DNA from 3 places in the Nesterenkonia aerolata genome. Region 1 is predicted to be linked to each of the others. Evidence: riboswitches for the same ligand, from Rfam matches in the RefSeq annotation. Region 1 holds a riboswitch; each other region holds the start of a gene.
What was found. Region 1 has a riboswitch for thiamine pyrophosphate ahead of RIL96_RS06600 (TenA family protein). Riboswitches for the same ligand answer to the same signal wherever they lie in the genome.

Region 1 (9,581 bases):
ACTGCACGCCGGAGCCCGAAGGGCGCAGGCGCTGCATGGGCCTGGAGCTGGGATTTATCCCCCGAGCCGGAGGAGGCCGAAGGCCTCCGAAGGCGGATGGACCAGCACCCGTACTCCGGCCGCAGGCCGGGGAGGCGAGCGAAGCGAGCCTTATATGTACTACGGGTGGAACTGGTCCTCGGGTTCGTTTCGCCCAGATTCTGTGCCAGGCGGCAGGGAATCTGGGCGAAACATCTGCTTGTTCAGCAGCGTGGTGACATAGTAAACTGGTAGAGACCAGTTAGACGATGCGCACGATGTGAACAAGCAGGAAGGAGGTTGCTATGGCGGCACAGGCTCAGCGGCGCAAGCCGACGAAGTATGGCCGGCATCGCAACCTCCGTCTTGGTGTCGACGAGGAGAACGCCGTGGCCGCGATGCGTGAAGCGCTGGCAGAGGTCCGCGGCGTGGCGTTCGACGATGTCGACTGGGCTGAAGCAGTGCGCATCCTGCTCGTGGAGAACGAGAAGGCTGCGCGCGTTATGGCCGGCCAGCCGGAAGCTCTGGCGACGGCTGGGGCGGCCTCAGTGGCTGTGCCGGATGAGGTGTGGGAGTCGCTGACCGACTGCCGCAACCGGACCAGCCACTCGCAGGGATCGCTCTACACCATCATGAAGAAGCTGAACTTCGGCGATGCTGTCACCAAGCAGCAGGTCGCTGAGGCTGCTCGTGACGTGAAGGAGTCCAAGGAAGCCATCCTCCGCATGGAGGAGCTCCTGATCGAGTTCGTCGAGTCTGAGCGGGCAGTCTGATGGCTACTGTCACCGCACAGTCGACTCGACGCTCGGGAGCCTCGGCCAACTACGCGGGCAAGGACGCCGTGGCCATCTCGGCGGTCAATGCCCCGTCGAACCCCATCATGTTCGAGAAGCGGCTCTCAGAGATCCGCGCCGCGCACGGAAAGGATGGCGTCCGACCGATGCACGTTCTCGACGAGGCCGGCAAGAAGGTCCGCGACGAGAACGGTGAGCCGGTGCTCGCCCGCGACGACCGCGGCCAGATCATGTACGAGTCGGAGTACGTGCAGGCATATCCGATTGTGCAGAGCTTCGGACTCGATGAGCTGGACCCGGATGATCCGGCGTCGTGGGACGAAGCTCAGCGACGTGGCCGGGCACTTGCCGAGAGGATCGGTGATGGCCGCCCCGCACTGATCGCCACCGAGGTCAACGGCCGGACCGGATGCGTTCACAACCACATCATCATCGGAGCGGTGCATCCTGAGACGGGAAGGTCGCTGCGCTCTGACGCTGTGACTCACTCCAGGCTGTCCATCACCCACGACAAGGTGCTGGAGGAGCTCGGCGTCGAGCAGCGTGAGGATATGCGCGAACTCACCCGCCAGGCTGAGGAGCGCATGGCCGAGGCTCGGCAGCAGGTCATCGACACCGCTGAGAAGGATCTGAGTCCGAACCAGCTGCGCAAGAGGATCGAGGCCGCGGAGAAGCAGGTGAAGCTCGAACGTACCGACGATGCGCCGACACCTCGGCAGAAGCAGCAGGACCGACTCCAGCGAGAGTTCGAGCGTTATCAGCTCAATGAGCAGACCCGAGATGCGGCAGCGGACATCGGAGCCCCGGGCCCGAAAGAGAGGTTCAGCGAGATTGAGCTGAAGGGTCGGGTGCGCGAGACGCTGGCCGATCAGCGTGCGACGGACTGGCAGCGGCTGGATCAGGTCGGGCGCGAACGCGGTGTGACGATCACGAAGTACACCAAGCGCTCTCACGACGTGAGCTTCGGGATGATGCTGGCCGACGAGGACGGCGTCATCCAGGAGCCGTCCAACGCTCATCGCCGCAAGGGTTCACGCCTGGGCGAGGGCTACAGAGTCGAAGACGTGGAGGCTGCCCTCGAGCGCAACCGCGAGCTGGCGAAGCCGGTGAGCGGGCCGGGTGCGGGGCACCAGCGGGCCATGCAGCGTATCGGCGAGGAGGCTCAGCGTGAGGCTGAGCAGATGCTCCAGCAGTGGGCCAAGGAGAGCAAACCGACGCCGACGCCAGCAGAGACTCCTGTGGTGGAGACGCCGGCCGAGCCTGCCATTGAGGAGTCTCCGACCCAGCGAGCAGAGCGCGAACGACGGGAGCTGCGAGAGGCAGCCGCTGAGGCTGCCGAGCGTGAGGCCAAGGACCTCGAAGAGTTCCGCGCCCAGCAGGCCGAGTGGGACCGAGAGAGCCGGCAGTGGTTCGACAGCCTCATGGCGAAGGCGCCGAAGGAGCCGGAGACTCCCGAGGTTGAGACGCCGCAGGTCCCGCAGGCTGAGGCTGAAGAGCCTCGCGTGGATGCTGTCGAGGCGGAGCGGCCTCAGGCCGGGGACAGCAAGTGGTCCAAGCTCAAGGAGCGCGACAACGAGCGCACGGCACCGGAGCCGGTCGAGCAGGCTGTGGCCCCCATGCCCCGGGAGCCCGGCCAGGAGGAGGGTCTCCGCGCTCTCAAGGGCGGGGATCTCAGGGACCGTGAGGTGCTGGCTGTGGCTACCGAGCTCGAGGATGGCTCAGCGAACGTCGACTACCAGCTGCGTCACGACGATCCGGTTGCGAAGGATCAGCGCGGTCTGCATCTGATCGCCAAGGACGGCAAGGCCGTTCGGGCGAAGCTCTCAGCGGAGAAGTACCAGAAGCTGCAACGGCTGGCCGGGGACAACCGCACTGAGGCCGAAGGTAAGCAGGTCTACGCCCTGCAGGCGGATCTGCGGCCACGCGATGCTGGCTACGTCCCCAGCTACGACAGTGCGAAGGCATCCGAGCACAAGGTCGGTGCCGACGTGCTGGGCAAGCAGCGTGCGGCCGAGGATCGGGCTCGTGAGCAGAGCCCCGAGCGCAGCAGGGAGGCGTATCAGCAGGCTCGCCAGAGGCTGGTCGCCAAGGAGTCCTCACTGCAGAAGAGCTCCGAGCGTGAGTCTCGTGGGCTGGAGAGGTGATGAGCATGGCGATGAGTGCCGAGACGAAGCGCCGGCTGTACGTGAAGCACGGGATCGGCCCGGGGAAGGAGGAGATCCAAGCCAGGCCGAAGACCGATGCGGATCGGATCAGGGAGCTGGAGCGCGAGGTGGAGAGCCTCAAGCGACTGGTTCATGGCGAGCACCGGATCAGGGCCGGCAAGCGCAGACCGTTTGGAGATAACTGGCTCTTCGTAATTGAGGGTGTGGATCAGTGATTCCAGGACACGGCGTGGCGCTGCCCGGATAGACGTCGAGGTCTTCCGATGATGGAAGTTCTCGCACACTCCATCCGAAAGACCTCGACGTGTCCAAGCCTACTTTCTCATCTCCTGACCTCACGACATTCTGCCGACTCGACTCCCTCGACCTCAATTACGAAGAGCCCGCAAACTCGGCGTGTCCTGGCACACCGCGAACTCCGCGATCCTCGCGCAGGGACATCGACTGCTGATCGACGACCCGACCCGGTTCGACGGGGTCAGCGTCATTGGTGTCGACGAACACGTCTGGCGGCACACCAGGCACGGTGACAAGTACGTCACCGTCATCATCGACCTCACTCCCATCAGCCAGAAAGCAGGCCCGGCACGCCTGCTCGACATGGTGCCCGGACGGTCGAAACAGGTGTTCAAGCAATGGTTGAAAGCCCGACCGAAAGACTGGCGTGATGGCATCGACGTCGTCGCGATGGACGGATTCTCCGGCTTCAAAACAGCCTCCGTTGAGGAACTGCCCGAGGCTGTCGAAGTCATGGACCCGTTCCACGTCGTCAAACTCGCCGGTGATGCCCTCGACGAGGTACGCCGCCGCATTCAGCAGGAGACCACCGGGCATCGCGGACGAGCAACAGACCCGTTGTATCGGGCGCGCAGGACTCTGCACACCGGTGCTGATCTGCTCACGGCCAAACAGCAGGAGAGGATCGTAAGCCTCTTCGCCGACGCCAACTTCACCGCCGTCGAAGTCACCTGGGCCGTCTATCAAGACATTGTGAGCGCCTACCGAACCAACGACGGCAACGAGGGCACAAAGCTCTTACAATCAGTCATCGACGATCTGACGACGAATCTGCCGACAGGACTGGTCGAGCTCAAACGGTTAGGACGGACTCTGAAGCGTCGAGCTGCTGATATCCTGGCGTTCTTCACCCGACCGGGAACGTCGAACGGGCCTACTGAAGCGATCAATGGCAGGCTCGAACATCTACGCGGGTCAGCGCTGGGGTTCCGCAACCTCACGCACTACATCGCGAGATGTCTGCTCGAGTCCGGTGGCTTCAGACCAGTTCTACACTCTCAATTACGATGAGCCGGTTTAGTGCTACTCCGTCATGTTGAGTACGTCGATCGGTACGGTGTCTTGGGGATGGAATAAGTCGAGATCGACAGTCACCAAAACACCCGGATCGTCACGGCACCAGCGTGAGCATCAGATACGCAACAGGCTTGGTGACCTGCGGGTGATCAGATTCGAGGAGAACACGTTCGGTAAGGCTTGCGTGTTCCGTGCGGACCATATATAGCACGGTCATCGCCCTGCGGGCGCCCCCATTGTCGACGCTACCGGTCTGTCCCACAGGAGACGGTGGCCTTCCACGCACATGCCACTGGCGATCCGACGTCCCCATCCCACGGTTTTGCTCGCACCCGGTGATCGCACCCAGGAACACGTGCGAGATTGTCTCGTGCTCCGAGGAGGGCTGACATACTGCGGGAGTATGTCGCTGCGGGTTTCTGTTAAGCTCGTGGCACTCTAGACGTTGGCTAGCACCTTCGATACAGTGTTCAACGACACGGGGTGCCCGAGAATGGGCTGAGATTACACCCGAGAACCTGATCGAATTAGCATTCGCGAAGGGATGTCAGTGCTCTGATGGGTCACATCTTTCGGCTCCGGTGGAGTGGGTGAACGCCAGGCCTCATTCTTGTCGCACGACCGTGTTCTGATCTCTTCTAGTCGCTTCTACACAACGTCGGAAAGGACGAGAGGACACTATGAGCCAACGATTCAGTCAAGAACTTCTCGAGACCAACCGGGAGACCTGGGAGCAAGCCATTAACCACCGGTTTGTGACCGAGCTTTTTGAAGGCTCTGTTGATGATGAGGTCATGGCCGGGTATCTGGACCAAGACTACCGCTTTTTTGAAGCCTTCTTGCAACTGCTTGGTGCCGCTATTACCACCGCAGATCGCCTCGAAGCACGGTTGCGCTACGCCAGTTTCGCTGGGGAGATGGCTAACAGCGAGGACACCTACTTCCAGCGGGCCTTCGAGGCTTTGGGTGTGAGCGATGAGCTCCGCGCTGCTACTCCGGACACCCCGAGTGCAGCCGGATTCTGCGATCTGATGCGAGAGGCTGCCGCGTCTCAAAACTACAGTGCCGTTGTGGCGGTCTTGATGGTCACCGAATGTCTCTACCGGGACTGGGCGGCCAAAGCCCCGCAGAACCGGCCCGAAAGCTTTATCTATCACGAGTGGATCACCCTGCACGATAACGCCGATTTCCTGGACTTTGCGACGTTTCTGGAACAAGAGGCGGACCGCTCTGGGGCCCAGGATGCCCAGACTGCTCACGACTACTTCCGTCGGGCGGTGGAGCTAGAACTCGCTTTCTTTAATGACACCTACACATACCCGCTGAACGGAATTCACGCATGACCTTGTTCCACGACCTTAAAGAGGCCAATCTTGAGGTATGGCAGTCCTATACCCGCCACGAATTTATCCGCAAACTCGCTGATGAGTCCCTGGAATTGGCAGCGTTCCAGCGCTATTTGATTCAGGACTACCACTTTTTGATTCACTTTGCCCGAGCCTACGGTCTAGCCGTGTACAAACAGACCACCTTGGAAGGTATTCAGCACTCCATGGACGGGCTCAAGAATATTGTCTGGGAGACCGGGTTACATACCTCGATGACCGCTGAATGGGGTATTAGCCCAGAGGAGCTCAACGCCACGCCCGAGGATCTGGGCACGGTGGCATACACCCGCTATGTGATTGACACCGCGGTGACTGGCACCCTGCTTGATTTGTACGTGTCGCTGTCTCCGTGCCTGATTGGATACGCCGAGATTGGCGCCGAAATCGCCCACGTATTGGAAGATAATCCAGACCACCCATATCGGCAATGGATCGAAACATATATCGACCCGCAGTTCGTTAAGGCCTCGGAAGAAGAAATCAAGAACCTCGACACGCTTGCCGGTGAGGGGCCGTTGTCTGAACAACGCTTTGCCGAGCTGTCACGGATCTTTGCCACGGCCTCGCGTCTCGAGGCAGAGTTCTGGCAACAAGCGCTGTGAACAACACTGTGACGCTTAGGCTCGCATGGCCATGTGATGGACAGGTCCGTGTCCGGTCTGCGGAGCGTAGGAGAGTTCCCATTCTGCTCCAGCGGCCAGGGCACGGGTCAAGTCGGTCTGCCCTTGACCAATGGCTGAAGACAGCGTGCACCCGGTGCCGTGGGTATTGCGGGTCGTGACGCGGGGAACCTTCAAGGAGTGCGCCGCACCGTCAATGACCACGACGTCGGTGATTTCTGGATCGTTATGGTCCAAGTGTCCGCCTTTGACTATGACCGCTCGTGGCCCGTGCTGGGCAAGAGCATGGGCTTGCCGGGCCATGTGCTCGAGTGTTTCGGCAGGTGATTCACCATGTCCAGAGCGGCATCATCGTCGGAGAGCGTGTCACCGCTGGTGGCCACCAGCACCGGGTCCAGCACGATCACACCAAACCTTGTGTGAGGCTCGGCAATGATTTTCGCGGTGGCTTCCACCGTTGCGGCAGAGCCGAGCATCCCAATTTTGGTGGCATCAACCGGAAGATCATCGAGCACCGAGGCGATCTGGGTCCGGAGGCCCTCCTGATCTGATCGCGTTCAGTTGTGGTGGCGGTGACGGGATAAGAGCCCTAGCGGCCAGATAACTGCTCATGCCACGGGTGTGACCCGGGGTGGTGAGCCCAGCAATCAGCAGCCGATACATGGATAGGTGATCGACAGTGGCACAGACCGAAACCCCGCTTCAGCAGCGGATGCGCCAGCAGCAGGGCGATGCGGAGTTCTCTCGCAACGTGAAGTCTCAGGCCGAGCAGCACCGGCTGATGGAGCAGCTCAACGAGCAGCAGCGTCAGCAGGAGCGCGACCAGGAGCGCCAGCTCCAGGAACAGGAGCAGGAAGCTGCCCAGCGCGAGGCCGCGGAGCAGGAGCGGCTGGCCCAGGAGGCCCGCGAGGAGCAGCAGCGTGAGCAGGAGATCGCAGAGCGCGAGGCTGCCGAGATGGACGCTCGTGAGACTGAGCAGGCCGAGCGGGACTCCCGGGAGGCCTCAGAGCGTGAGGAGCAGGAGCAGTCTCTGGAGCGCGAGGAGCAGTCCCAGCAGCAGGAGCAGGAGCGTCAGCCCTCCTCCCGCGAACTGTTCGCCAAGCAGGCCGAGCGTTCGCGCCAGGTCTCGCAGAGCCGAGGCATCGGCCGGTGAGCGGCAGATCCTCCTCGAATGAGAAAACCCCCGGAGATCTGGTCTCCGGGGGTTACTCGTGTGCGGTGAGGATCACTCCTCGAAGAAGTCGTTCGAAGCGGTCATGGACGGATGCTCACGGCGATGTTGGTGGTCTCTGCGTCGATCTCGTCGTGGTCCTCGGCGAAGCTCTCGAGGTGATCCTCAGCCTCCCAGGCGAGGTCGAGACGGTCGCTGCTGGAAATGCCGAGGTCATCGGAGTACAAGGTGAACTGGACTCGGTTGTCAGCTTCTCGGTATTCAGTCTCGATGTCGTCAGCGGTGATGCTGTAGCCCTGGTCGCCGAAGAAGCTCACCAGCTCCTCAACTCCCTCTCCTTCCAGCAGCTGAGCGTCCGCAACGGAGTCTTCTTCGTCCCGGACCTCCTGCTGCTGGTCGAGCCACTGCTGGTGACCCTCATCGTCCATGGGGAAGCTGTGGCTGTCAGGAGCGCCAGTGGCAAGATGATCTTCGTACACAGCGAGTCCAGCCTCAGCAAGCTCCTCCTCATCGAAGTGCTCGTCGTAGACGTGGTAGGCGAGGTCTCGGGCGAGGTCCTCATCAGGAAGCTCGCCGCTGCTGTCGACGGCGTAGATGTGGAGGCCAGCGATGGGGCCGTCAGCTTCAACATCCCGCAGTGTCTCTACGCCGATCGTGTCCAGGGTCTCGGGCTCTGTGCCAAGCCGCTCGTGCTCGGTGACGAGCTCCATATCCGCGTCGTTGTCCTCGATCCAGGTCTCGACGGTGTCGCGGATGTCCTCTTCGAGCTCAGCGTGTTTCTCGTCCTCTTCGGAGCCCTCCTCTTCAGCCTCCTCCTCGGTGCCGTTCTCTTCCGTCTCCTCGGCTTGGTTCTCCGGCTCCTGGGCCTCGGTCTCCTGGTCCCCGTTGTCATCGCCGCAGGCAGTCAGTGCCAGCAGTGCTGCCAGGGACAGGCCGGTGATGGTCTTGGTGGTCTTCATGGGTTTAGTTCCTCTCGGTTCGGCTCGAGTCAGCGAGCGACCCAGTTACCGTTGGAGTCGTACTCCCAGCCGTCCACGCCGGGGGCGTAGAGGGTGATGTTGCCCTCGGAGTCGATGCTGGCCTCAACCTGGGCGAAGGTGTTCTCGCCGGTGGTGAAGCTCATGCGGGTCCAGCTGTCAGGAGCGTTGCTGGCAGCTTCGTCGTAGAGCTGCTGGTAGCCCTCGACGACCTCGCCGTCGTCGTCTAGGGCATCATCGGGTGCGTTGATGGCATCCTCGATGGTCATGTCCTCGACTTCAACGGTGGGGAAGCGCAGGGTGATGACTCCGTCGCAGTCGAGGTTGTAGGTGAAGGTGCTGTAGTCCTCGGAGAATCGTTCCTCATTAAGGGCATCCTTGGACTCACGACCCAGCAACATGGAGTAGGTCTCGACCTCGGGGCGCTGCTGCAGGTAGAGGCCCTCGTTCTTCCCCTCAAGCTCGGCCAGAGTCTGGATGTCCCAACCACTATCCTTGTGAGCGAGAGCGGAGCCGGTGGTCCCGGAGAAGTTCGCAGCCATGAAGCCGGTGCTGGCGATGCGGCTGTCCTCCGGCTGATCGGGAACGTTCTCGGAGTAGACGTGGGTGGCCTCCATGGCGCACTTGCCCGGCTCGTCGCGCTCTGCGGCTCGCAGGGTCACAGAGTCCAGAGTCCGGCTCTCCGCGTACTCCGGGTCGCTCTCCAGCAGCTCGTCGGGGACCTGGATGGTCACCTCGTCGTAGGGACCGTGGTTGGACTCGGTCATGGGGGCTTCGAAGTCGAAGACTTCGGCGGCGGTCTCTTCGCTGTCGTCTGTGTTGTCCTCGCTGCCGTTGCTGGTGTCGTTGTCGCCGTCGCCGCAGGCGGTCAGCGCCAGCAGTGCGGCTAGGGACAGGCCGGTGATGGCTTTGGGCGTGTAGTTCATAGTCATGGGCGCTCGCTCCTCCGCTGTAGTTACGTCTTGTATTCGGCTATCAGCAGTCCCGCTATACCAGGACCTGTATACCAGGCCGTACATAAAGGGTGTTGTTCTACAGGCCCGCTCCTGAATATTGATACGTGAACGAAATGTGGACCCGAGACCAGGCTGTGCGCCTCGGCAAGGTGGTCACGCGCCTGCGCCTGGACCGGAA
Region 2 (9,581 bases), on a different contig from region 1:
CCGTGCTCGCTGTCCTCTTCGCAGTGAGCATCGCAGTCCCTTGGGTCTACCATCGGCTCGGCCGTCCTACCTTCTTCCTGCTGGCCGGGGTGAACCTCGCCGCGATGATCTACGTCGCGCTCGCCTTCGCCGCGCCAGCTCTCCAGGCAGACCAAGCCGCTGGGATCGGTCAGCCCAACGCCCCTCCCGGCGCTTTCCATGAATGGCTGCCCGAGTTCGGCGTCTCCCTCGCGTTCCGCCTCGACGCCCTCTCCCTGGTCATGGCGATGCTCATCCTCGGCGTCGGCGCGCTGGTCATGCTCTACTGCGCCCGCTACTTCAAGGCATCGGAACGGGCTGCGGGTCCCTTCGCCGCCCAGCTCTTCGCCTTCGGCGCGGCGATGTTCGGCATCGTGATCTCCGATGACGTGGTGATGCTGTTCATCTTCTGGGAGATCACCACGGTCCTCTCCTTCCTGCTCATCGGCTACTCAGCCCACCGCATCTTCGCCCGCCGTTCCGCCATCCAGGCGCTGATCGTCACCAAGCTCGGCGGTCTGACCATGCTGGTGGGCCTGCTGTGGATCGGCGACCTCGCCGGATCCAACCAGCTCTCTGAGATCATGGCTGCCGCGCCGGGACTCTCCGGCACGCAGGTGGATATCGCGATCGTGCTGGTGCTGGTCGGCGCGCTGGCGAAGTCCGCGATCGTCCCGTTCCACTTCTGGCTGCCCGCCGCGATGGCGGCCCCCACGCCCGTCTCGGCTTATCTGCACGCCGCAGCGATGGTCAAGGCCGGGGTCTACCTCGTCGCCCGCTTCGCCCCCGGCTTCCATGACACCTCCTTCTGGCTGCCGGTGATCCTGGGCTTCGGACTGACCACGATGCTCGTCGGCGCCTACCGCGCTCTGCGGCAGACCGACATCAAACTCGTGCTGGCCTACGGCACCGTCTCCCAGCTGGGCTTCCTGGTGATGATCAACGGCTTGGGCACGGAGAACGCGGCTCTGGCCGGTGTCGCGATGATCCTGGCCCACGGACTCTTCAAAGCCGCCCTGTTCATGGTGGTCGGGATCATCGACCATGAATCCGGCACCCGTGACCTGCGTGTGCTCTCCGGGCTGCGGCGCACCCAGCGTCCGCTCTTCTGGATCTCGGTGGTCTCCGCCGCCTCGATGGCGGGCCTGCCGCCGCTCTTCGGCTTCGTGGCCAAAGAGGTCGTCCTCGAGTCCTTCCTCGAGGCGGCCGAGGTTCGCGGCGGCTGGTTCTGGGTGGTCGTGGTCGGCGTCGTCGTGGCCTCCGCCCTGACTGTCGCCTACAGCGCCCGGTTCCTCTGGGGTGCCTTCGGCACCAAGCGTGATGAGAGCGGTGCTGTGCTGAAGGACACCCGATTCCACGAGCCCGTGGATCCGGTGTTCCTGGCCGCGCCGGCGGTGCTGACGGCGGGCACTGTGCTCTTCGCCGTCTGGCCGGCCCCGCTGGAGGCGATGATCTCCCCTTACACCGAGCTCTTCGGCCCGGTGGAGTCCGGGGCGTCGATGACGTATCTGGCGCTGTGGCACGGATTCACCCTCGTGCTGGCCCTGTCCGCGCTGACCTGGGTGCTGGGTGCGCTGCTGTTCCTCGGCCGCGCGGGCGTCGCCCGTCTGCAGGAGCGTGTGCCCGCCGTGTTCGACGCCGAGCGCACCTACCGTGCCTCCATCCGCAGCCTCGATGCCTTCGCCCAGGCTCTGACCTCACGAACCCAGTCCGGTTCGCTGGGCCATTACCTGTTCATCATCCTTGCCGTGGCGACGGTGCTGCCCGTGGTCGCAGTCCTCTACAGCGCCGGCGGGCTGCCGACGCCGGATTCGTGGATCATCGCCGAGGAGCCGCTGCAGGTGGTGCTGGGCGTCGTCGTCATCGCCGGGGCCTTCGGCGCGGTGCTGGCGCCGAAGCGGTTCATGGCGGTGCTGATGGTCGGGCTCTGCGGCTACGGCATCGCCGGTCTGCTGGGCCTGCAGGGGGCGCCGGATCTCGCGCTGACGGTGCTGCTGGTGGAGTCCATCGTGCTGGTGGTCTTCGTCCTGGCGCTGCGCACGCTGCCGGCCGGGATCTGGACCCGCAGCCTCACCCGTTCCAAGGTCTCCCGGGCCGTGCTGGCCATCGGGTTCGCCCTGGTCATGATGGGCCTGGCCGCGCTGGCGGTCTCCTCGCGTTCCGAGGCGCCCATCTCCGAGGAGTTCCCCTGGATGTCGCTCGACGTCGGCCACGGGGCCAATATCGTCAACGTCACCCTGGTCGATATCCGCGTCTGGGACACCTTCGGCGAGATCACCGTGATCGCCGCGGCAGCCACGGGTGTGGCGTCGCTGATCTTCGTCAAACGCCGCGACGTCCGCAGACTCACCGTCCAGGACATCCCCACCGGGTCGGTGGGCCGGGTGCTCACTGATGAGAACTTCTCGCCCAGCCAGGTCCGCGAGATCCGTGCGGCACGCAGCTTCGCCACAGTGGCCCGTGAGGCCTGGCTGGTGGCCGGACGGACGCTGGCTCCGGAGCACCGCTCCATCATCTTCGAAGTGGTGACCCGCCTGCTGTTCCACGCGATCGTGCTGCTCTCGGTGTACCTACTGCTGGCCGGGCACAACACCCCCGGCGGCGGGTTCGCCGGAGGGCTCATGGCGGGGCTGGCCTTCGTGCTGCGCTACCTGGCCGGAGGGCGCTATGAGCTGGAAGCCGCGATGCGTTTCTCCGCCGGCGGGTTGATGGGCTCGGGCATCGTCGTGGCTTGCGTCTGCGGGATCGCCCCGCTGTTCGTCGGCGGTCAGGTGTTCCAGTCCTTCTACGTGGACCTGGACCTGCCGCTGTTCGGTGAGCAGGCGCTGGTCTCCTCGGTGCTGTTCGACGTCGGGGTCTACCTGGTGGTGATCGGGCTGATCGTGGACGTGCTGCGCAGCCTGGGCTCGGAGATCGACTTGCGCTCGGAAGAGGAGAACCGAGACACCTCCGACTACGGCCACGGCGTCCACGCCGAGACCAGCATGGGGGTGGCCCGATGACGATCAACCTCACCCTGCTCATCGTGATGGGCGTGATGCTGGCCACCGGTGTCTATATGGTGCTGGAGCGGTCGCTGACCCGTGTGGTGCTCGGTGTCATCCTGATCTCCAACGGCGTGAACCTGATGATCATCATGTCCGCCGGCGAGGCGGGGGAGGCCCCGCTGGTGCGGGATCACCTCAGTGCTGATGACTATCTCGATCCGCTGCCTCAGGCGCTGCTGCTGACCGCGATCGTGATCGCCTTCGCCCTGGTCTCCTTCCTGCTGGCGATGGTCTACCGGTCCTGGGTGATCGGACGCCAGGATGAGGTCCTCGATGACCCCGAGGATCGCCGCGTCGCCGAACAGCCGGCTTATGACCCGGAGGAGGACTCCGAGATCCCGACGGAGACCACGGAGTTCGACGCCGTCGCCGTCGGCGAGGAGGCACCGTCCCCGGCTGAGGCGAGATCCGAGCCGGGATCTAAGCCAGGATCTGAACCGGAGTCGAAGCCGGGATCCCGGCGCGCACGTCGTGAACGTCGAGAGGGGAGGAGCTGAGCATGCAGGAAGAGCTGACCGCGCTCATCCCCTTGGCAGTGCTGATCCCGCTGTTCGGATCGGCCTTCGCCTTCGCCTTCTACCGGCAGCAGACGGTCCAGCGCATCGTCACCGTGGCCTCGCTGGTGATCACCATGGCGCTGGAGGTCGCGCTGATCGCCTCGGTGTGGCACGGGGAAACTCTGGCTGTGCATCTGGCCGGGTGGCCCGCGCCCTGGGGCATCTCCATGGTGGTGGACCAGTTCTCCGCGCTGATGCTGGTGGTCTCCTCCTTGATCACCATGGCGGTGCTGCTCTACGCGATCGGTCAGGGTGCCGCTGAAGAGGGCAAAGACTCAGGCCCCGTCTCGATCTTCTACCCCACATACCTGATTCTGGTGGCCGGTGTCTCCAATGCGTTCCTCGCCGGAGACCTGTTCAACCTCTACGTCGGCTTCGAGATCTTCCTGACCGCCTCCTATGTGCTGCTGACGATGGGCGGCGGGGAGCAGCGCATCCGTGCCGGTGTAACCTACGTGGTGGTCTCGATCATCTCCTCGATGCTGTTCCTGATCACCATCGGTGCGATCTACGCGGCCACCGGGACGGTGAACCTGGCTGATCTGGCGCTGAAGCTGGGCGAGTTGGAGAGCCACGTGCAGCTGCTGCTGCATGTGATGCTGTTGGTCGCCTTCGGCATCAAGGCCGCGGTCTTCCCGCTGGCGTTCTGGCTGCCGGACTCCTACCCGACGGCGCCGGCGCCGGTGACCGCCGTGTTCGCCGGGCTGTTGACCAAAGTGGGCATCTACTCGATCATCCGCACGGAGACGCTGCTGTTCCCCGGCACGCAGCTGAACACCGCGCTGCTGCTGGTGGCGCTGCTGACGATGATCGTCGGGATCCTCGGGGCGTTGGTGCAGAGCGATATCAAACGTATGCTCTCCTTCACCCTGATCAGTCATATCGGCTATCTGGTGTTCGGTCTGGCGCTGTCCTCCGTGGTCGGGATGACGGCGACGATCTACTACGTGGCCCACCACATCACGATCCAGACCACGTTGTTCCTGGTCACGGGGCTGATCGAGCGTCGGGCCGGGTCCTCGAACGTGGACCGGCTGGGTGGTCTGGCGAAGCTGTCCCCGCTGCTGGCGATCCTGTTCTTCGTCCCGGCGATGAACCTGGCCGGCATCCCGCCGTTCTCCGGGTTCATCGGCAAGATCGGTATGATCCAGGGCGGTGTCGCCGAGGACACCTGGGTGGCCTGGCTGCTGGTGGCTGGAACTATCGTGACCTCGCTGCTGACCCTGCTGGCAGTGGCCCGCATCTGGACCAGGTCGTTCTGGCGGAAGGCCGAGGACGCTGAGGACCCGGATCCGCTGCTGCTGCCGAAGACTCTGGAGCACGGGCGGGCGGCGAACCGCCGATTGATGCCGATGAATCTTGTGGGGCCCACGGTGTTCCTGGTCGGGCTGACTGTGGCCTTCACAGTGGCCGCCGGGCCGCTGATGGCCTTCTCTCAGCAGGCGGCCCGGGATATGTATGAGCGTGCGCCGTATCTGGAGGCCGTCCTTGGTGAGGAGCGGGTCGACGGCGTGCGGGAGGAGCTGGTGGAGATCGCCTCGCAGGTGCCGGACTTGGAGACCGACGACGACGGCGTCGAGGACTTCGCTCCGGTCACCACGAACACCGAATCGGACTCCGGTGCGGAGAGCTACGGCACCGATGAGGAGGGCAGTGACCGATGAGGCGTCCGAAGACTCCGCTGAAGGCTGAGCTGCCGCTGATCGTCTTCCTGGCCGTGCTGTGGATGGCGGCCTGGCAGTCCTTCACCCTGGGTACCTTCATCCTGGGACTGGTGTATTCGACCATCATCGTCCGGGTGTTCTATCTGCCGCCGCTGCGTGGTTCGGGGCGGTTCAACCCGCTGTGGGCGTTGGTGTTCTCCGTGCGGTTCTTGTGGAAGATGACGGCGGCGTCGTTCCATGTGGCGCATCTGGTGTTCACGCAGGGGCCGAAAGTGGGCGGGTCGATCACCTCGGTGCAGCTGCGCAGCCACGATGACTTCATCGTCACCTTGGTGGGGCACGCGCTGGCGCTGGTCCCCGGTTCTTTGGTGCTGGATGTGGACCGCACGACGGCGACGCTGTACCTGCACTGCCTGGACGTCCGGGATGACGATGATGCCGAGCGCATCCGCCGTGATGCGCTGCGCACGGAGTCCTTGATGATCCGGACGTTGGGGAACCGTTCTGATCTCGCGGTGGTCAAGGCGGAGAAGCGGTTGGGCCGGGTCAGCGGGCTCTCCCGCGATGAGCGGGGGCGGCCTGTGGAGCGCCGGCATCGTGCGCAGAACGGCGATACTGCCCAGAACGGCGGAGGTGGTGAGCGCTGATGCTGCTGGACTACGCCTATTGGATCACGCAGTCGCTGCTGGCGGTGGCGATGCTGTGCGCGGTGTACCGGGTCTTCCGCGGGCCGTCGGTGCTGGACCGAGTGATCTCGGTGGATGTGCTGCTGATCGTGGTGGCGTCGATGTTCCTCACCGATATGGTCATCAATGATTCCCAGGATTACATCGTCTTCGTCGTCGGTACTGCGGTGATCGGTTTCATGGGGGCGGTGGCGATCGCCCGGTTCGTGGCGGTTCGTCGGCCGGAGAGTTGGCAGACCGGCAGCGACCCGCAGGCTGACCCGGGGTTGGGCGGTGCGGTGATGGCGCATGAGCCGGAGGCGCCGAGCACCTCGGAGGAGACGGCGGTGCGCCGGATGCTGCAGGATGATGGGTATGCCGCGCCTGAGCTGCAGGACGCTGAGGAGGTGGCGGACCCGCCGGAGGGGCAGCGCAACACCTCGTGGTTCCAGGCGTTGGCGCGGACCCGGGTTGCCCAGCAGCGGAATTCCGGGGCCGCGGACTCCGACGGCGAGACCGGGGGCGGCTCCGGTGAGGCGACGGAAGAGGAGCGTGGCTGATGCTCGCAGTCGATGCTGAACTGATCCGAGAGATCATCGTGGCGGTGCTGCTGCTGGTGGGCGGACTGATGTCTCTGGCGGCCGGTGTGGGGCTGCTGAGATTCCCGGATCTGCATTCGCGGATGCACGCGGCGACGAAGCCTCAGGTGCTGGGTTTGCTGGCGCTGGTACTGGCCTGCGCGGTGACCTGGGACAGCTGGCCGTGGGTGGGGATCGTGATCTTCGCCTGGATGCTGCAGCTGCTGACGGCGCCGGTGTCTGCGCATATGGTGGGCCGCGCCGGGTATCGGACGAAGCATTTCAAGCCGGAGCGGCTCACCGAGGATGAGCTGGCTGCGGCGGTGGACCGGATCAACCGGTCGGACAGTTCGCGGAAGGCCGCCGATGATCGGCGGGCCATCGACGGCCCCCGCGCCTGACGGCTGTGGTTCAGACCTCGGACTGTTTGCCGTAGGCCTGCTTGATCTTCTCGCGGCCGACCTTCGCCCCGCGCTGCGAGAGCACCTGCACGGTGGCCGAGATCGCGGCGGAGGAGATCGCGAAGACCAGCGCCTTCTTCAGGGTGAACTCCTCGTCGTCGCCGTGCTTCGGCGCTTCCTCACCGGTGGCCTGACGCCAGGCGAACTCGAAGGCCTTCGTCGCGATGATCCCTCCGGCGATCGAGATGCCGGTGCTTAGCGCCTTGTCCAGCAGCTTGTCCATGAGACTCCTTCAGCAGGTCTGTGATGTCCACGTGCATGTCCGTCACCAGCCTAGCCCAGGCAGCCTCGAGCCCCACCTCATCTGGCCCTTTTACTCCCTGATCGGTGCGCCGCACACGGTGGGCTACACGAGGCGGGAAGGCGGTGGGAAAATCGCTGCTGTGGCAGGTGGTCTCCGGGGCGGCACGATGACGTCAACCCGGCGTCTATGGTGCTGCACGGGTGGGGTGAGGACGCCTCGAAGGATCTGGGCCATGTCTTGGACTGGATCAGACGCGGACCGCGGGTCTCTGCGATCGCGTCGGCGACCAGCGGTTTGGCCTGCTTGCCGGGCTGCTGGTGGTCAGCGGTCCCGCAGGCTGAGCCTCCGGGGATCGACGGGAGGGGTGATCACCCGTCGACGGAGCAGTGGGAGGGCATGCTCACATGTACTACTGTGGTGCACGTCATCCAGAGACACGACAGGGGAGCGCGGACGCGCTGAGAGTGGGCCCCAACGGCCCTGACCCTCGAACCTGATCAGGTTAGGACCTGCGCAGGAAGTCGAGCAGTCTCCACGGACGACGAGGTGCGATGCAGGCAGACGGCTCGCACCCGTTGACTTCGTGCTCCTTCGTGCTCGCCGCACGTCGACAGGAGCACCATGAGCACCAGCGCACATCGGACGACATCGCCGCAGACGTCCCCCAAGACGTCACCCCGACGGCTGCGGTGGTCGGTTTCTGACATCGTCGTGGCCTCCACCCTCGCCGTGGCCTGTGGGGTCATCTTCTGGGGTTGGAACCTCAGCTACCACCTGGTCTCGAACCTCTTCGTCGCCTACCCGCCGGCCGCCACCCTGGTGCACGGCATGTGGCTCTTCCCCGCCGTGCTGGGCGCGCTGATCATCCGCCGTCCCGGTGCCGCCCTGTACTGCGAGATGGTCGCCGCCGTCGTCTCCGCTCTGCTGGGCTCCCAGTTCGGACTCACCGTGCTGTCCTCCGGGTTCGTCCAGGGCCTCGGCGCCGAGCTGATCTTCCTGCTGTTCCTCTATCGCCGTCACACAGTCGACGTCGCCATGCTCGCCGGTGGGCTGTCCGGATTCTTCGGCGGAGCGGTCTACCACTGGGTCATCCCCATGTACGCCTTCGCGCCGTTCGAGACCTTCGTCCACATCGGCTGCTTCGCCCTCTCCGGAGCGGTCATCGCCGGCCTGCTGACCTGGTGGGCGGTCCGCGGACTGGCCCGGACGTCGGTGCTGGGCCCCCTGGCCTCCCGGCACGCCCATCGTGAGTCGGTCACCCTGCTCGGAGCGCGACGACGATGAGCGCGAGCCTGAACGATTCGGTGCGTACGACGGCCCGGGGTGCCGCGCTCCGGGCGACCGAGTGGACCTACCAGCACCCCGAACGGGACGCCCCCGCCGTGGCCGGGCTCGATCTGCACATCGCCGCCGGCGAACGGGTGCTGATCGCCGGGGCCTCCGGAGCCGGGAAGACCACGTTCCTGCATGCGGCCGCCGGGGTGCTCCACGCCGACGAGGCGGTGTCCTCCGGTTCGCTGCTCATCGACGGCGTCAGCCCCGAGGACGCCCGTGGGCGGGTGGGGTTGGTCCAGCAGGACCCGGAGGCCCAGGTGGTGCTGTCCCGGATCGGCGACGACGTCGCCTTCGCCGCCGAGAACCTCTCGGTGCCGCGGGAGGAGATCTGGGGGCGGGTGCGGGAGGCCATGGCGCTGGTCGGCCTCGGCGCCGGGCTCGAGCACCCGACTGCGCAGCTCTCCGGGGGACAGAAGCAGCGTCTCGCGCTGGCCGGGATCCTGGCGATGCGTCCCGGGATGCTGCTGCTCGACGAGATCACCGCCCACCTCGACCCGGACGGGGTGGCGCAGATCCGCGACGCCGTCGTCGACGTCGCCGCATCCACCGGCGCCACATTGGTGGTCGTGGAGCACCGGCTCGAGCCGTGGATCGATCACGTCGACACGTTGATCGTCCTCGACTCCGGGTCAGGGGTGCGCCGTCGCGTGCCCGCCTCCGCGCTGCGGGAGGACCCCCATCTGCGGGCCGAGCTCGTCGAGCTGGGACTCTGGGTGCCCGGCCACGACCCTGCCGCCGCACTGCCGGCCTGGCGGCGGCCCGCGACGGGCGGACCGCTGCTCATCGGGGAGCGACTGGCGGTCTCACGGACCCCGCCGCGGCGCAGCTGGCGCCGCACCCCGCCGCCGACCCCGGTGCTCGACGGCGTCGACGTCGCCCTGCACCGCGGGCAGGCGCTCGGGATCGTCGGCCGTAACGGCGCCGGGAAGTCGACCCTGCTGCTCAGCCTCGCCGGCCTGATCCCCGTACACGGCGGCAGCCTACGGGCCTCGGACGCGCTGAAGGGGGAGCA
Region 3 (9,581 bases), on a different contig from region 1:
TCTCCCTCGATGGGGAGGGAGTGGAGTGGGACGGGCAGGCCGGGACCCGGCTACTGCAACCCGGCCGTGAGCCGGCAGACATTGTCCAGGTAGCGGACCCGCAGCGGACGCTGGCGCCACTGCTCCAGGGTCAACGGCCGGGAGACCTCCATGTACTGCGCGAGCACCGCATCGGTCTGTTCCACCATCGCCGCGTCGATGATCAGCAGCGTGACCTCCAGGTTCAGGCTGAACGAGCGCATATCCATGTTCGAGGAGCCGATGACCATCGTGTCCTGATCGATCAGCATGAACTTCGCGTGCAGCACATCGGGCGCCGGGTACCGGTGGATCCGCACCCCGGCCTCCAGCAGCCCCTCGTAGTAGGACTGCTGGGCATGGTGGACCACCGCCTGGTCCGCCCGTTCGGAGACCAGCAGGGTGACCTCCACCCCGCGGTGCGCGGCACCGGTGACCGCGTAGAGGAGGGAATCATCCGGCACCAGGTACGGCGTGCATATCACCACCCGGTGGACCGCGTTGTAGAGCAGATCGTTGAACAGGCGCAGGTTGTTCTCATCCGGGAACCCCGGGCCCGAGGGCACCACCTGCACCAGAGATCCGCCGCGGGCGTCCTCGTCCTCCTGCAGGTCGATCCCCAGTCGCTCGGCGATGTTCTCCTCCGTCTCGGTGTACCAATCGGAGGCGAAGACGATGTCCAGCCCAGTGACCACCGGCCCGGAGGCCACCACGTTGAGTTCCACCCAGCGCCTGCCTGAGCGCACTGCCGAGGGCCGGTGATAATGCGGTTCGATGAGGTTGGTGGAGCCGGTCAGCGCCCGTTCGCCGTCGACGACGACGATCTTGCGGTGGTTGCGCAGATCCAGCCGGGAGAACCGGCGCTTCAGCGGGCGCACCGGCAGCACCGCATGGTGCTGGATCCGCGAGGCCTTCAGCCGACGCCGGAGCCGCCGGTACCCCTTCACGCGCATCGTGCCCATGTGGTCATAGAGCAGCCGGACGGTGACCCCGCGGTCGGCGGCACGCTCCATCGCGTCGAACACCGGGCCTGCGTAGTGCGGGTCATCGCCCATGATGTAGAAGAGCACGTGCACGTACTCTTGCGCGGAGTCGATGGCCTCGACCATCCATTCGAAGGCGTCCTCGTATTCGCCGAGCAGACGCAGGTGGTTGCCCTCGTGGATGGGGAAGGCGCCGAGGTTACGGTTCAGTGTGATGGTGCCGCGCAGCTGTTCACCGCAGGCCAGCAGGTGGTCAGTGAGGTCCATGTGACTGGTGGCCTTCAGCAGCGCCTCGTTGATGACGCGTTGACGGTCCTGCCGCCGTCGGGAGAGCTTATTGGTCCCGATCAGCAGGAACAGCGGTAGCGCAATCGCCGGGATGAAGAAGATGGCCAGCAGCCACGCCATCGCGGTGGCGGGACGGCGGTTGCCGGGGATGATGCCGAGCACGGCGATACGCACACCGACTTCGACGACGAGCACGATCCAGATCAGCCACTCAGGCAGAGTATCGATGCTGAAACCGCTCAGCGGCCAGAGCACGCCTCGACTCACCTCCTGGGTCCGGCTGGGTGAAGCGCCCAGAGCCGGGTTATCCATAGTACTCGCCGGGACGGCCGTCTCAGCGGGCGGGTGTCTGAGGTGAGGACTATGCTGTGGGTATGGCAGAGCACTTCCGTGAGGACAATGTGGCCGCCGTCGGCGTAAGGCTCGATGCTGAGCACCCCGAGGGCATGATCTTCGACCCGCATCAGCCGCAGCTGCGGGTGACGGACTTGGGCGTGGTCCGCGGGGACGGGATCTTCGAGACGATGCACGTGCTCGACGGGCATGTGCGCAAATACGACGCCCATCTGGAGCGGCTGCGCCGTTCGGCGCGGATGATGGAGCTGGGCATCCCGCCGGAGTCGGCGTGGCGGGCCGCCGTCGAACGCGGACTGGAGGAATACCGGGCCCGCGGAGGTGTGCCGGAGGAGCTGATGGTGCGGCTGACCGCCACCCGCGGGGTGGACGGGGAACCGGCCTCGGAGGACCCGGAGTATGCGGGCACCTACTGGGTGCTGCTCTCCCCGGCACCGGCATGGGCGAAGGCCGATCAGTCCACGCAGTTCAGCGTGACGCTGCTGGACCGCGGGGTCGACGCCGACGTCGCCGAGCGTGCCCCGTGGCTGCTGCTGGGTGCGAAGACGCTGAGCTACGCGATCAACATGGCCTCGCAGCGCTGGGCCAAGGCCCACGGCCACGACGACGTCATCTTCCACACCTCTGACGGGCAGCTGTTGGAGGGCCCGAACTCGACGGTGCTGCTGGTGAACCACCGTGAGGGGCAGACCCCGCAGCTGGTGACGCCTTTGCTGGAGGCTGGCGTGCTGCCGGGCACCACTCAGGGTGCGATCTTCGCGGCGGCCTCGCGTGCCGGCTGGGAGCTGGGCTATGGCCCGCTGACTCCGCAGCAGCTGCTCGACGCCGATCACGTGTTCCTCGCCGCCTCAGTGCGCGGAGTGGTGCCGGTGTGGCGGGTGGATGAGACGCAGCTGCGCGTCGACGACGAGATCACCGAGGCGCTGCGCGGCTTCCTGGCCGAGGATCTGCCGGTCAATCATCCCGGGGAGTGAGGAGCCGGATCACCAGGTGAGAGCAGTGCGCACTTCTCAGCTGCTCCGAGACGGGAGATGCTGGTCTCATGCGCATCCTCATCTTCGGCGGCACCGGTCAGCTCGGTGCCGCCATCGCACGCACAGCCCACGAGCGGGGTCACGCTGTCACCTGCCTGGCCCGGGGCACGAGCCCTGCCCCGCACGGCGTGCGGTTCGTCCGGGCTGACCGCGATCAGCCCCGCGCCTATGACGAGGTCTCGGCGGAGCGGTGGGACGCCGTCGTCGAGCTCTCGTCACAGCCGGGCCAGGTGCGCGAGGCACTGGCTGCCATCAACACAGCGCACGTCGTCTACCTCTCCTCCGTCAGCGTCTACCGTCACAGTGACGTCCCGGATCGTCAGGAGTCCGCCGAGGCATGGGCGCCCTTAGCAGCTGATCAGTTCACCGATATGAGTCAGTACGGTGCCGCCAAGGTGGCTTGTGAAACGGCCGTTGCCCGCGCTCATGGGAAGCTTGCCACGGTGATCCGGCCCGGGCTGATTTCAGGTGCGGATGATCGCACGGGGCGAAGCGGGTACTACCCCTGGAGGTTCGCCCATCCGGTGGGCGAGAAGGTCGTCGTCCCCGGAGACCTGGATTTTCCGATCGCGCTGCTCGACGTCGACGATCTCGCGGCGTGGATTCTGCACTGCCTGGAGAAGGGGGTCGGCGGGGTGTTCAATGCCGCGGGAGAGACGACCTCGCTGGGTGAGCTGCTGGAGCTGGCGCGCCGAGCATCCGGCAGTTCGGCCGGCATCGAACCTGTCTCAGCCTCGGCCCTGCTCGAGGAAGGTGTCTCCCCGTGGATGGGACCGGACAGCCTCCCGCTGTGGCTCCCGATGCCGGAGCTGCGGTGGGGCGCCACAGCTGATTCCAGCCGGGCCCTCGAGGCCGGGTTGGTGCGCAGCCCGCTGTCACAGACGTTGCAGGATGCGCTGGCTTTCGAGGAATCGCGCGGCGGACCGCAGGGGGCGGGCCTCAGCGATGCGAAGGAACGGGCGCTGCTCAGCCGGTGAGCCGGAACGCGCGGACCACGCCGACGGCGGTGACGAGCAGCAGGACGACGACGGCGAGCGGCGTGAGGATCACCGTGGGGAATACCGCGCCCCAGACGAGCACCAGGTCGAGGAGGATCAGCGGCAGGGCCGCAGCATTCCGCAGCACCATCTGCACCCCGTTGCGGTACTGCGCCTGCACATTGTGCTCGGTGAGCATGTGCGGATAGTTGTAGACCCTCGGATAGCGGGCGAGGACGAGCAACCCAGCCCAGACGAGGCCCACGAGCAAGAACGTGATCGTCCCTTCGGTCCAGATCCCTCCGGTGCGGGTGGCTTCGCCGTCGACACCGAAGTGCACCGGCACCTCGCCGCCGGCCTGCCGCGCGACCCCGATGAACCCCGCGACGGCGGCGATCATCAGCGCGGTGCTGACCGGCCCGAGCAGCCGGTCCACGGGGCCGAGCTGGATCTCGGGCTGCGGTCTTGAGGCGACCGAGGGGTAGACGAGGGTCCCGTCGCTGTCGGTGTAGGCCTCCTTGCGCAGCATGTTCTCAACTCTGGCACAGAACGGGGCCCTGTTCGTCACGAGGCCCCCGCCCGTCAGCTATTGTCATTAGCCAAATAGCTTCGCAGCATAGCTTTATGACCAGCGACGCTCTGTTCATCCCCACCCTGCGGCTGAATCAACCCGACGGCGACGTCCTATTCACGCACCGGCGCCGGGGATCCAGTGCTCCTCTCCCCCGGTATGGGTGATCTGCGCAGAACGTTCCGCAACCTGATCCCCGGCCTCGTCGAGGCCGAATACGAGACCATCACTGCCGAGCTGCGCGGGCACGGTGACAGCGATGCGAGCTTCGCCGAGTACGGCGATGAAGCCACTGCCGAAGATCTCATCACGCTGGTGGAAGAGATCGGCACCCCCGCCGTGCTCATCGACTCCTCCATGTCCGCGGCGGCCGCAGTCATCGTGGCCGCGCGCCGACCGGAGCTGGTCCGCGCGTTGGTGCTCACCGGACACCGACCGGGAGACTTCGAGGCGCACCGTACCGCAGTGCGGGCCTCCCTGCGGCGTCCGGAATACGCCAGCGCTTTCTCCCAGACGACGCGTACCAGCCACAGGGAAGCCGAGGATCTGCGCATCGCTGTCAGCGTCGTCGCCAAACGGGAGCTGCTCGGGGTCCTCACTGACACCGTGACTGGTCGATCTGGGGACGACGCCGTACACCGACTCTCCGTCGCCTACCGGGAATGGGCGCTGCGGAATCCCGGGGCCTATCCCTACACGCTGACCGCCGCGAACCCCAGCTCCGAGGCCGACGTCGAGGTCTCCGATCAGCTGGTGCGGGTCATCGCCGCCACCCTGCGCGGGTATGCGCTCGATGCCGACGCCGAGGTCCATGTGATCCGCCGTCTCCGCGCGATCCTCCACGGGTTCGTCGCCTTGGAGTTGGGCGGCGGTTTCGCCCTGCCTCAGGACGTCGACGAGAGCTTCAACCAGGCCGTCGAGTCCTTCCTCACCTCACTTCCCACCTGACTCCTGCGTTTATCCGAACTCTTTCGGAGATCCCCTCCCAATAGCGTTCGGATCACCCAAGAGATTCGGATAAACGTGGCTGCTGCTCGGTGAGGTGGGAGCGCAGCGTGGTGCCTTCGTAGGCGGTGCGGAACCGGCCGCGACGCCGCAGCTCGGGCACCACATGCTCCACAAAGTCCTCGATGCCGGCGGGCAGCGACGGCGGCATGAGGTTGAACCCGTCAGCCCCGCCCTCATCCAGCCACCGCTCGATCTCATCGGCGATCGACTCCGGCGTGCCGACCATGGTGCAGTGCCCTCCCCCGGCGGCGAGTCGACCCAGCAGCTGGCGCACCGTGGGGCGCTCGGTCTCGATGATCCGCAGGATGGTCGCGTAGCGTCCCTGCGGGCCGGTGAACTCCTCCAGCGGCGGCAGCTGGGGCACGGGCGCGTCGAGCTCCCAGCCGGAGGTGTCCTGCCCGACGAACACGCTGAGCTGGCGCAGCGACTCCTCGGCCGGCAGCAGCGCATCCAGCTCCGCCTGCTTCGCCCGAGCCTCCTCCATCGTGGAACCGACATAGGTCACCAACCCGGGCATGATGGCCACCGCGTCAGGATCCCGCCCGGCCTCAGCCACACGACGGCGTACGTCCCACCGGTATTCCTGGGCCGCGGGGAGGTCATAGGCCACGGCGTAGATGCCCTCGGCGTACCGGGCCGCGAGATTCCGGCCCTGATCCGAGGCGCCGGCCTGGAAGAGCACCGGTTCTCCCTGCGGCGGGCTGGGCACGTTCAGCGGCCCGGCCACCCGGAAGTGCTCGCCGTGGTGGTCGATGCTGTGGACCGTCTCAGGGTCCACGTAGCTGCCGTCCCGGTCGGCGAGGACCGACGATGCCGGCCAGCTTCCCCACAGCCCGCGCACCGCATCGATGAACTCAGCTGCCCGAGCGTAGCGTTCGGCATGGCCCGGCAGCGCCTGCATCCCGTGGTTCTGGGCCTCGGCGTCGAACATGGAGGTCACCACGTTGAACCCGACCCTGCCGCCGGAGATGTGGTCCAGTGACCCCAGCATCCGGGCGGCGTGGTATGGGGTCCAGAAGCTGGCGGAGACGGTGGTGACCAAGCCGATGTGCTCGGTCGCCCGGGCCACCGCACTCAGCGTGGTCACCGGTTCCAGATACCAGAGCGGACCGTCCTGCATCGCTGAGGCGGTGACCGACTGCCCGTCGGCGAGGAACATGGCATCCAGTGTGCCTCGCTCGGAGATCTGCGCCAGCTCCTCCCAATAGGTGATGTCGCCGAGGTCATCGACCCGGGAATCCTTGGCCCGCCAGGCTGCTTTGTGGTGGCCGACGCCGAAGGCGAAGAGGTTGAGCCGCAGGGGCTTCGGGTGGTTTGTCCGTGAAGTGGTGGGTGTCGTCATGCTCATCCTTTGACCAGGCCGCCGTCGACGATGAGGTTCTGGCCGGTCACTCCACGTGACCACGGGTGGGCGAAGAAGAGCACCGCATCAGCGAGCTGCTCGGGTGTGGTGACCGTGCGCAGCGGGGTGGCCGCGGCGATGCCGTCGAAGACCTCCTCCGGAGTGGCGGCGGAGGCGTCGGTGGTGCGCAGCAGACCGCCGGAGACCATGTTCACGGTGATGCCCTCGCAGCCGAGGTCGTCGGCGAAGGTGCGGGTCAGTGAGAGCAGGGCGGCCTTGGTGGCGGTGTAGTCGTGGTAAGGCACCACGGGGTGCTGGAACAGGTTGGTACCGATGTTGATGATCCGCCCGAATCCGGCGGCGCGCATGCCGGGCAGCGCGGCCTGGATCACCTGCACCGGGGCCTGCACAGAGCCGGCAAACTGCGCGGCGAGCTCGTCTGCGCTGAGGTCCGCGACTTTCGAGCGCGCGTCGCCGTTGAACACGAAGTCGACCAGCGCATTGTTCACCACGGTGGTGGGGGCGGCGCCGAAGTGCTCAGCAGCGGCGTCGAACAGTCCGCGGACCTGCTCCGGGTCGCGGACATCGGCAGCGACGGCCAGGGCACGCTCCGGGAACTGCTCGCCCAGCGCCTGCGCGGACTCCGCTGAGGTGCGGTAGTTGATGAGGACGCGTGCTCCGGCGTCTAGGAATGCGCGGGAGATCGCGGCGCCCAGGCCGCGGGCGCCGCCGGTGACCAGGACGATCTGGTCGGCGAGTGCGTGCTGCTCAGCTGGTGTGGTGGGGGTGGTCATGGCCTGCCTCTCATCTCGAGGCGAAGGCGAACGACGGCGCGTTGAGGTACGCAGAAACCGGACATTCCCTTCGCCAGTGCTAACTGGATCAGGTTCGACGGGTGTCATCTCAGCCGCGGCCGGTCATCGGCGCACGGCACCCCGTGTCACTGGTCCCATCACATCACAGGTCGAGGCCTACGTCACCCCACCACCCACCCACGTTTATCCGAATCCTCTCGGGAATCCGACTGCTGTTGGGGCAGGATTTCCGAAGAGATTCGGATAAACGTGGGTGGTTAGGCGCGGTGGACGCCTGCGGCGATGAGTGCGGCGTCGAGGATGGGAGCGACGCGCGGCTGCAGCTTCGCCTCGCCCGCACTCAAGGAGCGCAGGCCGCCCTGCTTACTGCCGTCGGCAGTGGTCGGTTTCCCGATCCACAGGGTGTGGGCCAGCTCCAGCTGGGAGGCTTGGGGGTCATGCGCAGCCATCTGCTGTGCGGCCATGATCTCCTGCACCTGGGTCTCAGTGAACGCGGGGCTCTTCGCCGCGCCGAGCCCGCCCAGCAGCCACTTGCCCCAGGGGCCGTGGAGCTCGTTGAGCTTGAGCATCTTCGAGACCTTCGTGCTCAGCTGACCGGCGGGCATATCCGCCAGCACACGGTCCTCGGTGGCCAGCACCACACGGCCCGGAGCGATGGTCACCACCACAGGGGTGCTGTGCTGGGTCATCAGTTTCTCGAACAGGTACATGCCGATCTTCATCGGCGCCGGGGAGTTCACACAGGCCTCGCGTTCTCCAGCACCGGCACGTTGCGCCGGGCAGTGTCCACGGTCTCGAGGTCGAGATCGACGACGAGCAGCTCCGGCTGCTCACCAGCTTCGGCGAGCACCTTGCCCATCGGGGAGACGATCGCGGAATGCCCCACACCGGTGGGGGCCCCGTCGACGGCGGGGGCTCCGGCGGCTGCCGGACTCCCCTGCCCGCAGGCGACGATGTACTGCGTCGAGTCCAGTGCGCGGGCGCGGGTCAGCAGCTGCCACTGCTCGACCTTCCCAGGGCCTGCACCCCAGGAGGCGGGCAGCACCGTCACCTGCGCTCCGGCGCGGGCATGGGCGGTGAACAATGCGGGGAAGCGTACGTCATAGCAGGTGGCCAGACCTAGGCGGACGCCGTCGACGTCGATCCTCGCCGTGGCTTCCCCGGGGGCGACGCTGTCCGACTCCTTGAAGCCGAAGGCGTCATAGAGGTGGATCTTGTCATAGGAGGCATCAATCCGGTTCCCGGCGGAGTCCACGCCGACGGCGAGCAGCGTATTGGTCACCCGCTGCCGGCCTTCCGCGCTGGGACTGGCCGGGGTGAACATGCCCAGCACGACGACAACGCCCGCCTCCTCGGCGATCCCCCGCACCGCCTGCGCCCAGGGGCCGTCTACGGGTTCTGCGATGGAGGTGAGGTTGTGGCCGAACTGCCGGTGGGTGGCCTCCGGGAAGACGACGACCTGCGCGTCGGCCTCGGCGGCCTTGTCCGTCCACTCGCGGACGAGCTCAAGGTTCTGCTGGGTGTCCTCGCCGGTGACGATCTGTGCTGCTGCAATCCGCATGCGCCCAGCCTACGCCGCTCACCACGCTGAGCTGTAGGTCCCGGCCAACATCGCCGCAGCCAGGGCGGCGCCGGCCAGGCCCACCCCGCCGAGGACGACCCACGCGTCAGCCGCTTGCCACGTCGAGGGCCGCGCCCAGCTGCGCGTCCCTGCACCGAATCCGCGGGACTCCATGGTCACAGCGAGGCGCGTCGCGGTGCGGATCGCCGAGACCAGCAACCCGAACGACTGGGACCCGAACGCCCGCAGCCGTGCCGCGACCCCACGGTCGGCGGTGATCCCCCGGGCGCGCCGGGCGTGACCGATGGTCGTCCACCGCTGGGTAAGCAGACCCAGCAGCCGCATCCCCGCGAGCGCACTGAGTACGAACCGGGCGGGTAGCCGCAGGTCCTGAGCCAGCGAATCTGCAAGATCGGTGGGGTCAGTCGTAGAGAACACCAGCACCGCGGGCAGCACGATCGCGAACGCACGCACGCCCAGCGCGACGCCCAGTTCCAGGGATCCCTCGCTGACCTGCGCGTACCCCAGGTCCAGCAGGACCTCCCCGGAATCCTCGCCGGCCAGCGCAGTCGACCACACCATGAGCACCCCGCCGACGGCGAAGGGCCACACCCGCAGCAGGAACTGCCC

Region 2: linked by a shared signal. The riboswitch ahead of RIL96_RS05645 (ECF transporter S component) and the one ahead of RIL96_RS06600 (TenA family protein) in region 1 are both predicted to bind thiamine pyrophosphate.
Region 3: linked by a shared signal. The riboswitch ahead of RIL96_RS05665 (3-oxoacyl-ACP reductase) and the one ahead of RIL96_RS06600 (TenA family protein) in region 1 are both predicted to bind thiamine pyrophosphate.

The regions. Positions count from the first base shown of each region.
Region 1 is NZ_JAVKGR010000006.1:5,213-14,793, reverse strand. Features, by position in the region: gene RIL96_RS06620 (hypothetical protein) at 324-791, shown strand; gene RIL96_RS06615 (relaxase/mobilization nuclease domain-containing protein) at 791-2,956, shown strand; gene RIL96_RS06610 (hypothetical protein) at 2,968-3,192, shown strand; partial or broken gene RIL96_RS06605 (ISL3 family transposase) at 3,353-4,285, shown strand; TPP riboswitch at 4,761-4,853, shown strand; gene RIL96_RS06600 (TenA family protein) at 4,972-5,634, shown strand; gene RIL96_RS06595 (TenA family protein) at 5,631-6,281, shown strand; partial or broken gene thiD (bifunctional hydroxymethylpyrimidine kinase/phosphomethylpyrimidine kinase) at 6,297-6,814, opposite strand; gene RIL96_RS06585 (hypothetical protein) at 6,979-7,452, shown strand; gene RIL96_RS06580 (hypothetical protein) at 7,554-8,429, opposite strand; gene RIL96_RS06575 (hypothetical protein) at 8,459-9,379, opposite strand; gene RIL96_RS06570 (helix-turn-helix domain-containing protein) at 9,517-9,581, shown strand, end outside.
Region 2 is NZ_JAVKGR010000004.1:124,367-133,947, forward strand. Features, by position in the region: gene RIL96_RS05610 (Na+/H+ antiporter subunit A) at 1-3,020, shown strand, start outside; gene RIL96_RS05615 (Na(+)/H(+) antiporter subunit C) at 3,017-3,562, shown strand; gene RIL96_RS05620 (Na+/H+ antiporter subunit D) at 3,565-5,286, shown strand; gene RIL96_RS05625 (Na+/H+ antiporter subunit E) at 5,283-5,933, shown strand; gene RIL96_RS05630 (MrpF/PhaF family protein) at 5,933-6,511, shown strand; gene mnhG (monovalent cation/H(+) antiporter subunit G) at 6,511-6,930, shown strand; gene RIL96_RS05640 (DUF4235 domain-containing protein) at 6,941-7,213, opposite strand; TPP riboswitch at 7,666-7,771, shown strand; gene RIL96_RS05645 (ECF transporter S component) at 7,856-8,518, shown strand; gene RIL96_RS05650 (ATP-binding cassette domain-containing protein) at 8,515-9,581, shown strand, end outside.
Region 3 is NZ_JAVKGR010000004.1:134,642-144,222, reverse strand. Features, by position in the region: gene cls (cardiolipin synthase) at 51-1,544, opposite strand; gene RIL96_RS05690 (aminotransferase class IV) at 1,664-2,617, shown strand; gene RIL96_RS05685 (NAD-dependent epimerase/dehydratase family protein) at 2,686-3,654, shown strand; gene RIL96_RS05680 (hypothetical protein) at 3,644-4,183, opposite strand; gene RIL96_RS05675 (alpha/beta fold hydrolase) at 4,367-5,173, shown strand; gene RIL96_RS05670 (LLM class flavin-dependent oxidoreductase) at 5,226-6,575, opposite strand; gene RIL96_RS05665 (3-oxoacyl-ACP reductase) at 6,578-7,369, opposite strand; TPP riboswitch at 7,417-7,523, opposite strand; gene RIL96_RS05660 (hypothetical protein) at 7,648-8,130, opposite strand; gene RIL96_RS05655 (carbon-nitrogen hydrolase family protein) at 8,127-8,951, opposite strand; gene RIL96_RS05650 (ATP-binding cassette domain-containing protein) at 8,970-9,581, opposite strand, start outside.